Regions from separate parts of the Thermaerobacillus caldiproteolyticus genome, predicted to be linked through region 3. Evidence: a T-box and tRNA genes for the amino acid it is inferred to sense, from the RefSeq annotation. Region 3 holds a T-box; the other regions hold tRNA genes.
What was found. The T-box of region 3 lies ahead of argS (arginine--tRNA ligase). A T-box ahead of a tRNA ligase gene usually reads a tRNA of that ligase, here a tRNA-Arg.
Positions count from the first base shown of each region.

Region 1 (4,208 bases), 1.1 Mb from region 3:
CGCACAGGGGAGGTAAAAGAAGAACAAAAAGCGACCGAGACTGTCAAACGAGAGCTGTATTTAATTGATAAAAACGGCTTCGTTGTTCCACAAACACTTGAGTTACCGAAAACAGATGCCGTTGCAAAACAAGCGTTAGAATATTTGGTCGAAGGCGGACCTGTTTCTGAACTATTACCGAACGGGTTCCGAGCCGTACTGCCGGCGGATACGCGAGTACTGGGAGTCAAGCTTGAAAAAGATGGGACCATTATTGCTGATTTTTCCCCGGAGTTTGCTAATTATAAACCGGAAGATGAAAAGAAAATTTTGCAAGCCATTACATGGACATTAACGCAATTCGATAATGTTAAGAAAGTAAAAATTCGCATTAATGGTTATGACCAAACCGTCATGCCAGTGAATAAAACGCCGATTCAAGATGGCGTAAGCCGTGAAGATGGAATTAACATGGATACAAGCGGAGTTGTCGACATTACGAATACTCACCCGGTTACAGTCTATTTTTTGGCGCAACAAGGGGAACATACTTACTATGTGCCGGTTACACGGCGCGTTTCGAATAAAGAAAAAGATGATATTGTCGCTGTTGTCAATGAGTTGATTAAGGGGCCGAGTTATGGAGATGGACTTGTGAGCGATTTTCAACCGGATGTACAGTTAGTAGGAAAGCCAAAATACGAAGACGGGAAAGTTACGTTGAACTTTAACGATGCCATTTACGGAAGCAATAAGAAAAATGTCATTTCCGATCATGTTTTAAATTCACTTGTTCTTTCACTCACTGAACAAAAAGGTGTTGAAAGTGTGGCGGTTACCGTCAACGGCAAAGCGAATCTTGTGAAAGAAGACGGAAAAGCACTTTCCGAGCCGGTGACAAGACCAGAAAATGTGAATACAGGTAGTTTTTAATGCTATACTATGATATAAAAAGAGGTAGGCTATCACGCCACCTCTTTCTATTTATATTGTGCACTTCATTAAGGGGGCTTTTTCATGAGAGTCGATGGAAGAGAAAACAAACAGCTGCGGCCAGTACATATTGAAACGCATTTTATTAAACATGCAGAAGGCTCTGTGTTTATTACGGTTGGGGATACAAAGGTCATTTGTACGGCGAGCATTGATGATAAAGTGCCGCCATTTATGCGTGGTGGGGGAAAAGGATGGATTACTGCCGAATATGCGATGTTACCACGTGCCACAGAGCAACGAAATGTACGTGAATCAAGCAAAGGGAAAGTTTCTGGACGCACGATGGAAATTCAGCGTCTTATTGGTAGGGCGCTTCGTTCTGTCGTAGATTTAGAAAAACTTGGAGAGAAGACGATCTGGATTGATTGTGATGTTATTCAAGCGGATGGTGGTACGCGTACAGCGTCGATTACGGGAGCATTTGTTGCGATGGTACTAGCGTTTGCAAAATTGGTAGAAGAAAAACGATTGGCGGAGATTCCTGTTACCGATTTTCTTGCTGCTACATCAGTGGGAATCGATCCGCAACACGGTGTCATTCTTGATTTAAATTATGCTGAAGATTCGCAAGCAGAAGTAGATATGAACGTCGTCATGACGGGGGCAGGCCATTTTGTTGAAATTCAAGGAACAGGAGAAGAAGCAACGTTTTCACGCGAGCAATTAAACGAGCTATTAGAGACAGCAGAACTAGGAATTCGACAACTTATCGATATTCAAAAGGAAATATTGGGATCATTAGCAGAACAAATTGGTGCCAAAATGAGCACAGAGGAGAGAGTGAAAGAAGCATGAAAGAAGTCATTATTGCGACGAAAAATGCGGGAAAAGCAAAGGAATTTCAAACATTACTTGCGAAAAAAGGAGTTGAGGTAAAATCTTTATTAGATTTTCCTCATTGTCCGGATGTGGAAGAAACGGGACATACATTCGCCGAAAACGCGATATTAAAAGCGGAAACGATGGCAGAGTATTTTCATACAATGGTCATTGCGGATGATTCTGGATTATCGATTGATGCGCTTGGCGGAAGACCTGGGGTGTATTCGGCACGCTATGCTGGCGAGGAAAAAGATGATCAAGCCAACATTGCCAAAGTATTAGAGGAGCTCAAAGAAGTTCCGTTGGAAAAGAGAACGGCTCGCTTCCATTGTGCGCTAGCTGTAGCCATGCCTCACCGTCGCACTGTCGTAGTTGAGGGAACGTGTGAAGGATATATTACAGAAGAGCCAAGAGGAGAAAATGGATTTGGATACGATCCAATTTTTTATGTTCCGCAAAAAGGAAAAACGATGGCGGAATTGACAAAGGAAGAAAAGAACGAAATTAGCCATCGCGCCAATGCTCTAGCTAAACTAGAAAAGCAGTGGAATGAAATTATCAATAACGGGGAGTAAAGAGAAATGAAAGTGCTCATTGCAAGCGATAGCCATGGATTGACCAAAGAGTTAATCGAAATCAAACAACGATATCATAACGAAGTAGACGCATTGATTCATTGTGGTGATTCCGAACTACCAGCAGATTGCGCAGAATTGGAAAGTTTTTTGTATGTTCGAGGTAATTGTGATTTTACCACCGAATTTCCAAAAGAACGCATAGAAGAGATTCAAGGAGTTCGCTTTTTTATTACGCATGGTCATCTTTATAATGTAAAAATGACGCTTATGAACCTATATTATCGTGCTCAAGAAACGGGAGCAAAAGTTGTTTGTTTTGGGCATTCCCATATTGCAGGGGCAGAGATGATTCATGATATTCTCTTCATTAACCCTGGGAGCATTGCCCTGCCGCGGATGAGAAAAGAAAAAACATATGCTTTGTTGCAAATGGACAACGGACAGGCAACGGTGCAATTTTACGACATCAATGGACAAGAAGTATCATCCTTAACAAAATCATTCACATTTTGAGCGAGAAATGACCTCTCGCTCCTTTTTATATCTTGACTTTATAGAGATGCTCCCCTATAATAAAAAATGTCTTTGGAACGTCGTAGTAACTCATCTGGATAAAGCACGATCGAATCCCCTCCCTGAGAGATAGCTACATCGTACCGCTTAAACTGCTTCTTGAATCATCTTTCTGAGAGGAAGCGGGACGAAATGCGGTGAGACTACTTCGTACATTGAATATCATGTCCCAGTAGCTCAGCTGGATAGAGCAGCGGCCTTCTAAGCCGTCGGTCGGGAGTTCGAATCTCTCCTGGGACGCTTAAAGCCTTTCTTTCCTTACTTAGGAAAGAAAGGCTTTTTATTAGATCTTTTAATGTTGCTTCCCCTTTTCATAAAAAATTTTCTCGCTAGCTCATCCCTTGATTTCATCGTAATGTAAGCGTATACAAATAGTCTAACGAATCTAAATATTCAAAAAATAGTATTGACTCTCCTTTGTTTTGGGATTATTATAATTTTCAAATAAATCAAAAGAATAAAAACAGTACACCCACAAAGAGGGCTCACTTAGCAAGGGAAGAGGGGAAAAACGTTGAGTGAACAATGGATTTTTTTAAACGGTGAATTTGTCACAAAAGAAAACGCCAAAATTTCTGTATATGATCATGGTTTTTTGTATGGAGATGGAGTGTTCGAAGGAATTCGTGTCTATAGCGGCAATGTTTTTCGTCTGCAAGAACATATTGACCGCCTTTATAATTCCGCTAAATCAATTTTATTAACAATTCCTTACTCAAAAGAAGAGATGACGGACATCATTGTTCAAGCTGTTCAAAAAAATCAGTTTCAAGACGCATATATTCGCGTTGTTATCTCAAGAGGTATCGGTGATTTAGGACTTGATCCGTACAAATGTCAGAAACCTCAAGTTGTTGTCATTGTCGAGCCATTGGCAATCTTCCCAAAACATTTATATGAAACAGGGATTGAAGTGGTGACAGTACCAACAAGAAGAAACCGTTCAGACGTTCTCAGTCCAAAAGTCAAATCGCTGAACTATTTAAATAACATCCTTGTAAGAATTGAGGCACATTTGGCAAATGTGAGCGAGGCGTTAATGTTAAATGATCAAGGATATGTGGCAGAAGGATCGGGTGACAATGTGTTTATCGTCAAGAATGGTGTTCTTTATACGCCGCCTGGATACGTTGGGGCTCTTGAAGGAATTACACGTGATGCGATTATAGATATTGCCCGTGAGCTTGGCTATGTTGTTAAAGAAGAGCCGTTTACTCGCCATGATGTGTATACGGCGGACGAAGTCTTTCTAACAGGAAC
Region 1 is NZ_CP064060.1:2,309,803-2,314,010, reverse strand. Features, by position in the region: gene ISX45_RS11580 (GerMN domain-containing protein) at 1-912, shown strand, start outside; gene rph (ribonuclease PH) at 997-1,770, shown strand; gene ISX45_RS11570 (XTP/dITP diphosphatase) at 1,767-2,372, shown strand; gene ISX45_RS11565 (metallophosphoesterase family protein) at 2,379-2,888, shown strand; tRNA gene ISX45_RS11560 (tRNA-Arg) at 3,115-3,188, shown strand; gene ilvE (branched-chain-amino-acid transaminase) at 3,463-4,208, shown strand, end outside.
Region 1: it encodes a tRNA-Arg, which carries the amino acid that the T-box ahead of argS (arginine--tRNA ligase) is inferred to sense. The anticodon was not compared.

Region 2 (4,208 bases), 660 kb from region 3:
TTCCAGAAAAATTGCGGGAAATTGCTGAATTAAGAATTAATTACCAAGATGTTACGTTAAAAGAACTAGGTGAAATGGTATCCGGAGGAAAGATAAGCAAATCAGGAATCAATCATCGATTAAGGAAAATTGATGAGATTGCCGAAAAACTACGGGCTGGTCAACCAATTGATTTTCATAAATCACTTTAGAGTGAAGGGGAGACAGGAATATGGTGGAAAAACAAGTGGAAGTGTTGCTAAAAACGGGATTACAGGCACGTCCAGCCGCGTTATTCGTACAAGAAGCAAACCGGTTTTCGTCGGATATTTATTTAGAGAAAGACGGAAAAAAAGTCAACGCAAAAAGTATTATGGGATTAATGAGCTTGGCAATCAGTTCAGGGTCTGTCATTACACTCATTGCTGATGGTCCGGATGAAAAAGAAGCGCTTGAAGCGTTAGCTAAGTACGTACAAAACGAAGGATAATAAATCGATAAAAACGAGGCTGTTCCCACATAAAAAGAGAACAGCCTCATTCGTTAATAAAAACGTCGATTATTTTTCATCGACTCTTGTTAAGACACGGTCAATTAATCCATATTCTTTTGCTTTTTCCGCTGTCATAAAGTTATCACGGTCGGTGTCTCGTTCGATGACTTCAATTGGTTGTCCTGTGTTCTCGGAAAGGATACGATTTAATTTATCGCGTAAGAAAAGAATGCGTTTAGCAGCAATTTCGATTTCTGTCGCTTGACCTTGCACGCCTCCAAGAGGTTGGTGAATCATGATTTCGCTATTTGGTAAAGCGAATCGTTTTCCTTTTGCTCCTGCTGCAAGCAAAAATGCACCCATGGATGCAGCCATTCCAATGCAAATCGTTGATACATCAGGCTTAATAAATTGCATTGTGTCATAAATCGCCATTCCTGCTGTAATCGAACCGCCTGGGCTGTTAATGTAAAGAGAGATATCCTTTTCTGGATCTTCTGCGGCTAAAAATAAAAGCTGCGAAACGATCGAGTTGGCCACATGGTCATCAATTTGGCTACCGAGAATAATAATGCGGTCTTTTAACAAACGGGAGTAAATGTCATATGCGCGTTCACCGCGACTTGTTTGCTCAATAACTGTAGGAATTAAATTCATGGAACTTCCTCCTTTACCAATCGGTTAAAATCGTATGTATTTTTATGATACATAATTGGTCAATGAAGGTCAAACAAAACCTCCTGCCCTTACTTCATTATTATTCGTTATGACTCATCTTCATCCCTTTTTTCATCATATCCGCTTTTCTATTTTTTAAACACATTTTCCTCTTGCAAAAAAGAATAATCTTCACTATAATTGAATGTGCAACTAAACGCCATGTCCTCGCAACACCATGCCCTCGTAGTGTAGTGGATAGCACGAGAGATTCCGGTTCTCTTAGCGTGGGTTCGAATCCTGCCGAGGGCGTATAACCTGAGAAAGACCTATCACCGTGAGTGATAGGTCTTTCTTTTTTGGAAAGTGTACGAATATATATATTGTATAGATAGTTGGGAACGTTCAAAGCAGTACTAATATAGATCGTTTTCTTACAATTCATTACCATATACGCCTGGTGCAGGTTGATGTACAATAAATGGAGAAGGAGGCGTGCGACTATGAGAGCGGAATTACTCCAAGAACAACGGCTAAGGCTTTCATTGACAAAAGAATTAACACAAGCGATTGAGCTATTGCAGTATTCCACTCTGGAATTGCGATCGTTTCTGTACGAACAGTCGCTGGATAATCCGTTTCTTGAAATTAACGATCATAAACCGGGGCAATCATATAAATCTTTGTCTCATCAAGAAAAGCGAAACGTGATTGAAAATATAAGCGTTCGTTCTGAAACGCTAACTTCTTATTTATTGTCTCAGCTTCATTCGATGTCGCTGTCCCCAAAAACTAGACACATTCTTCGTTATTTAATTAATTCACTTGATGATGCCGGCTATTTGCGTACGGATATGAAGGATGTTGCCGCTCATTTAGCCGTCTCTGAAGATGAAGTAGAAGAAGCGGTTCAGTTGTTACAATCGCTTGAGCCTGCCGGTGTGGGGGCACGCAGTTTGCAAGAGTGTTTATACCTCCAATTACAACGTTTACCGGAGCGGAATTTATTAGCGGAGCAAATTGTGTCACAGCATTTTTCACTGTTCGTGGAGAAAGCTTGGAAAGCATTATCTAAACAATTGCATGTGGACATTACCGATTTGCAGCAAGTCTGGGATTTAATTCGCACCCTTGAACCTCGCCCAGGCAGCCATTATACAAAAATTGAACCGCATTTTATTGTGCCGGATTTCGTCATCGAACGCTCTGAAGAAGGCTTGCGCCTTCTATTTAATGACGAGATTCTCCCAGAATTAATATGGAACCGTGAATATGAAAAGAAACTCGCTTGTCGGCAAGATGAACAAGTTGAATTATTCATCAAAGAAAAATATCGTCAATTTCTTTGGCTGACGAAAAGCTTAGAACAGCGTAAGCAAACGTTAGTGAGCGTTATGAAAGAAATTTTGGAAAGGCAAAAACAATGTTTCGAAAAAGGCTTAACCGCTTTAAAGCCTTTGACTATGCGTGAAATTGCGGATGCCCTTAACATTCATGAATCGACGGTAAGCCGTGCTGTGAAAAATAAATATGTACAAACACCGTTTGGCACGGTAGAGCTCCGGTACTTTTTTACGAGTTCGCTTTCTTCTGTAAGCGCTGACGAAGAGGCCTCTGCTACCAAAACAAAAGCGTTGATTAAGCAGCTCATTGAAGCCGAAAACAAGCGAGAACCTTTATCCGACCAAAAGATTGCTGATATGTTGCATGAACAGCATGGTATTGCGATTTCACGACGAACAGTCGCGAAATATCGCGAGCAGCTCTATATCCCATCATCAGCCAAACGAAAACAGTATTAGGAAGTGAAATCATGGTAGTCAATCTTTACTCAAAAGTCGATTGTCCTTTATGCGAAAAAGCGAAAGCAGTCTTGCAAGAGTTGCAAAAAGAGTACGATTTTCAAATCAATGAAATTGATATTTACAGCGACGATGCATTATTAGAAAAATACCAGTTAATGATTCCGGTCGTCGAAATTGATGGGGAGGAAATCGACTATGGGATGATTCAAAAAGAAATTGTAAGAAAGCGTTTACTTCGGGAGTTGAATAGTTGAAGATTTATGTTACTCCTGTTACAATAAAAATGTAGCAGGAGTAATTTTTTTCACACAAGCGGGACATAATAAGTCATAGCGGGACATTTTAGGTCCATGTATATTCTGTGCAAGGAGAAGGGAATACATGCAGTCTTTAATTGAGGCCCAGAAGAAATTATTACCTGACCTTCTTGATGTTATGCAAAAACGGTACCGTATTTTGCAATACATTCGTCTTATGCAACCGATCGGTAGAAGAGTGTTATCCAATAGTTTGGGGATCAGTGAGCGCGTGCTTCGCTCCGAAGTGCAGTTTTTAAAAGAGCAAAACCTGTTGATCATGAGTTCCGCTGGCATGAGCGTGACGTCGGAAGGAAACGAATTGTTGCATATTCTTGAAGACGTCATGAGAGAAGTTTTAGGTCTAAAAGATTTAGAAAAAAAATTAAAGCACACACTTCATATTGAAGATGTCATTGTAGTCGCTGGTGATAGTGACCTTTCTCCTTGGGTGAAAAAAGAAATGGGAAGAGCTTGTGTGGCCTGTATGAAAGAAAGATTGACAGACAAAAACATTGTCGCTGTTACAGGGGGAACGACGCTCGCTGCTGTAGCGGAGATGATGACTCCTGATTCCAAACAAAGCGATGTTTTATTCGTTCCAGCACGAGGCGGCTTAGGAGAAGATGTAAAAAACCAAGCGAACACCATTTGTGCCAAAATGGCAGAAAAAACGATGGGAAATTATCGGCTTCTTCATGTTCCTGATCATCTCAGCAATGAAGCGTATCAGTCACTCATTGAAGAGCCGACGGTAAAAGAAGTGCTTCAGCTCATTAAATCATCGAGTATGGTTATTCATGGAATCGGGGATGCTATAACAATGGCAGAACGTCGAAAAACTCCTGAAGAGGATATGGAAAAAATCAAAGCACGTTATGCTGTGGCCGAAGCATTTGGTTATTACTTTAACCAAGAAGGCGAAGTTGTGCATAAAGTCAAAACAGTTGGCATTCAGCTTGAGGACCTAGAGCATGT
Region 2 is NZ_CP064060.1:2,723,006-2,727,213, reverse strand. Features, by position in the region: gene whiA (DNA-binding protein WhiA) at 1-191, shown strand, start outside; gene ISX45_RS13770 (HPr family phosphocarrier protein) at 212-469, shown strand; gene clpP (ATP-dependent Clp endopeptidase proteolytic subunit ClpP) at 539-1,129, opposite strand; tRNA gene ISX45_RS13760 (tRNA-Arg) at 1,370-1,441, shown strand; gene rpoN (RNA polymerase factor sigma-54) at 1,633-2,931, shown strand; gene ISX45_RS13750 (glutaredoxin family protein) at 2,943-3,188, shown strand; gene ISX45_RS13745 (sugar-binding transcriptional regulator) at 3,316-4,208, shown strand, end outside.
Region 2: it encodes a tRNA-Arg, which carries the amino acid that the T-box ahead of argS (arginine--tRNA ligase) is inferred to sense. The anticodon was not compared.

Region 3 (4,208 bases):
ATAATCGCTCCATCTTTCAAGCTGTTTTTTAATCGCTGAAACAGTTCGATCACACCGACATGTAGCTTCCAGTCTCCAAGGATATTGGTCCACATAATCGTTTGATACTTCTTTTGCAAAAAAAGTGTACATACATTAAAATGCCCCCAAGGCGGCCGATAATAAATTGGACGTTGCCCTGTAATTTGTTCAATCGCCTCTGCCGACTTCCGTAATCCTCTCTGTAAAAAAGGTGGAAATACAAACCAATTGCTAATATGTCGATAGTTATGCATCCCAATTTCGTGACCTTCTTCATGAATTCGCTTGACGATATCGGGATATTTTTTCGCCTTTGTGCCAACAATAAAAAACGTCGCTTTCACTTGGTGTTTTTTTAATATATCTAACAGACGAGGCGTATAATATGGATCGGGACCATCATCGAACGTTAACGCAATCATTCCCGACTGCGTTCCTTTTCTATAAATGCGAAAACCAGTTTTACGAATAAGAATCGTCGGAATGATTCCATAAAATAAAAAGCAACACAAAAAAGCAATCAGCCAAATCATAGATTCCACCTCTTTATTCGACCTCTACTCTTCCACTTTAACAGCAGCAACATCCATTGAAAATAGTAAGTTATAGGATTTTCGCAGATTTCCATCTTGTTCTTTGCTATAATACAATACGGAGTGATAAAAAGAAAAGATTCAAAGATTCATCGGCATATATTTCAAATTAGAAAAGCACAAATGCCGCATTTCTCTCGAAACCGCATGCTCTACGCCGATTTCTGCGATTTCAATGATTTGGCCCGAGAGAGCCTAGACGGAAAAAATGAAAGCGGCACTATCTTTGTATCATGATAAAAGACAGGTGATCAGATTGAACAAAAAAATTCTCCTTACCGGCGGCGGATCAGCCGGTCATGTAACCGTCAATTTAGCACTCATCCCCAAACTGAAAGAACAAGGTTGGGATATTTCCTATATCGGTTCACATAACGGTATCGAACGAGAACTTGTTTCTCAAGTGAAAGATGTTCCGTATTTTCCTATTTCAACTGGAAAATTACGCCGCTACTTCGATTGGAACAATTTTAAGGACCCGTTCAAGGTCATCAAAGGAACGCTTCAAGCGTACCAAATTATGAAAAAAGAAAAGCCAAGCATCGTGTTTTCCAAAGGCGGATTTGTCTCCGTCCCCGTAATCATCGGAGCTTGGTTAAATGGCATTCCTACCATCATTCACGAATCCGATATTACACCGGGACTTGCCAACAAAATCGCGATGCCGTTTGCGACAAAAATATGTGTTACATTTCCAGAAACGCTCCGTCATGTCAAGGAACATAAAGGTGTATACGTAGGAGCGGTCGTGCGCGAAGAATTAAAAAAAGGAGATGCTAATCAAGGATTTGAGTATTGTCAGTTTCAAAAAGGAAAGCCCGTTCTTCTTGTCATGGGTGGAAGTTTAGGGTCAAAACGCATTAATGACGCATTGCGTGCCAATCTACAAACACTTCTTTCGGATTTCCAAATTGTTCATATTTGCGGAAAAGGAAATGTCGACGCTCAATTTGCGAATGAAAAAGGATATAAACAGTTCGAGTATGTCCACGAAGAACTGCCTCATCTGATGGCGATGGCGGACATCGTGTTATCACGCGCCGGATCAAACTCGATTTTTGAATTTCTTACATTGAGAAAGCCGATGCTTCTCATTCCCCTTCCGAAAGGGGCAAGCCGCGGTGACCAAATTTTAAATGCCCGTTCCTTTCAAAAATCGGGATACGCCGAAGTACTGTTGGAAGAAGAACTGACAAACGAATCGTTATTAAAAGCCATTTATCATTTATACCGAGGCAGACAGAAATACATTGATAATATGAATAAGTCCGAGGCAAACGATGCGTTAAACAAACTCCTTGCATTGATTAACGAATCAAGCAAAAAGTAACTTGAAAAATCCGGAAAAATGATTATAATACTAAAAAAGTCAATACCCAATTCGATGACGAAGAGAGTAGTTATATAGAAAGCTCCAGCGAGTCAGGGATGGTGGAAGCCTGATGCGGACTATATAATGAAGCGCCCTTCGGAGATGCTTGTCTGAACGCCGATTGGTCAGTAGGACTGGCCGGGGAACTCCCTCGTTAACAACAAAAGCTGGTTCATATCGAACAATCAGAGTGGTACCGCGGGTGACGAGCTCGTCTCTATCAAGAGACGGGCTTTTTTGTTTAATTCAAAGGAGGAGGAAACATGAACTATAAGGTCTATTTTGCCAAACGCATCGCTGATTCACTTGACGAACAGCTTACTGAACAACAAGCATATGAACTGATTGAAACTCCAAAATATGCATCTCATGGAGATTTAGCATTTCCTTGCTTTACGCTGGCAAAAGCGTTTCGAAAGTCTCCTGCTCTCATCGCCGAAGAGCTTGCCGTAAAAATGAATGATCCATTATTTGAGAAGGTCGAAGCAAAAGGTGCTTATGTAAATGTCTTTTTAGACAAAGCTGCTGTCAGCAAGCAAGTCGTTGAAGCCATTTTACAACAAGGCAGCCATTATGGCGATTTATCATTTGGGAAAGAACAAACAATTGTCCTTGATTTTTCTTCACCGAACATCGCCAAACCGTTTTCCATGGGACATCTCCGCTCCACCGTTATCGGAAGCGCCATCGCCAACATCGCCGAAAAATGCGGCTACAAGGCAGTAAGAATTAATCATCTAGGCGACTGGGGCACACAATTCGGCAAATTAATTGCTGCTTATAAACGATGGGGCGATGAAAGCAAAATTAAAGAAAATCCCATTAAGGAGCTGTTCAGCCTCTACGTAAAATTTCATGAAGAGGCAGAAACAGACAAACAGCTTGAAAGTGAAGGACGGGCATGGTTTAAAAAGCTGGAAGACGGTAACGAGGAAGCACACCGGATCTGGAAATGGTTTCGTGATGAGTCTTTAAAAGACTTCTCCCGCATCTACGAATTGCTGGGTGTTTCGTTTGACTCCTACAACGGAGAAGCATTTTACAATGACAAAATGGAGCACATTGTGCATTTGCTTGAGGAACAAAATTTATTAAGCGAATCGGATGGGGCGATGGTTGTTCGGCTTGACGAAAAAGAATTGCCGCCTTGCCTCATTAAAAAATCAGACGGAGCGACATTATACGCAACTCGTGATTTAGCGGCAGCAGTTTACCGTTATGAAACATACCAGTTTGCTAAAGCCCTTTATGTCGTCGGACGTGAACAAAGCCTTCATTTTCAACAAGTGTTCTCCGTGCTCGAAAAGCTTGGTTTCGATTGGGCAAAAACGATGGTTCACGTCCCTTTTGGTCTCATGTTAAAGGACGGCAAAAAGATGTCAACGAGAAAAGGCCGCGTGATTTTGCTTGAAGATGCCCTCAAGGAAGCGATCGCGCTGGCAAAACAAAATATCGCAGCAAAAAACCCAGGTTTAGAAAACAAAGAAGAAGTGGCACGCCAAGTCGGTGTTGGCGCGGTCATCTTTTATGATTTAAAACATGAACGAACGAGCAATATTGAATTTTCACTTGAAGACATGCTGAAATTCGAAGGCGAAACAGGGCCATATGTGCAATATACGTACGCAAGATCCTGTTCCATTCTTCGAAACGCTCAAACAGCAGTGACAAACACCATTCACGGACTAACTACAGAAGAAAGTTGGAAAATTGTCAAACTGCTTGCTTCCTTCCCGAGTGTGATTGAAAAAGCGTACGAACATCTCGATCCTTCTTTGATTGCTAAATATGTCATCGATTTGGCCCAAGCGTTTAACAGCTATTACGCCCACACAAAAATCCTTGTCAAAGATGAAGAACTGAACTCGCGCCTTGCCTTGGTTCAGGCGGCAGCCATTGTATTAAAAGAAGGATTACGGCTATTAGGAATTGAGACGCCGGAACAAATGTAGGCAAGAGCGGGAACATCCTAAAAAACAAACATGGCATCTGTAAAATATAGATGCCATGTTTGAGACTATAAGAAGCGCCAGAAGTTTATAAAGGATATAGCATTTAACATGAACTTATAGATAAGCGGACCATAATAGTGAAGTTATTCAAAAAATATTATTTTCTTTTCTGAAATAAAGGAGCCATTCGATCAACCCGATTTGTCCAAATACCACCTGTATAGTTAGATAGTAAGCATTTATATCTTCGGCTGTATCAGAACCTCTCGA
Region 3 is NZ_CP064060.1:3,383,657-3,387,864, reverse strand. Features, by position in the region: gene ISX45_RS17025 (polysaccharide deacetylase family protein) at 1-554, opposite strand, end outside; gene ISX45_RS17020 (undecaprenyldiphospho-muramoylpentapeptide beta-N-acetylglucosaminyltransferase) at 871-1,944, shown strand; T-box leader at 1,990-2,208, shown strand; gene argS (arginine--tRNA ligase) at 2,250-3,938, shown strand.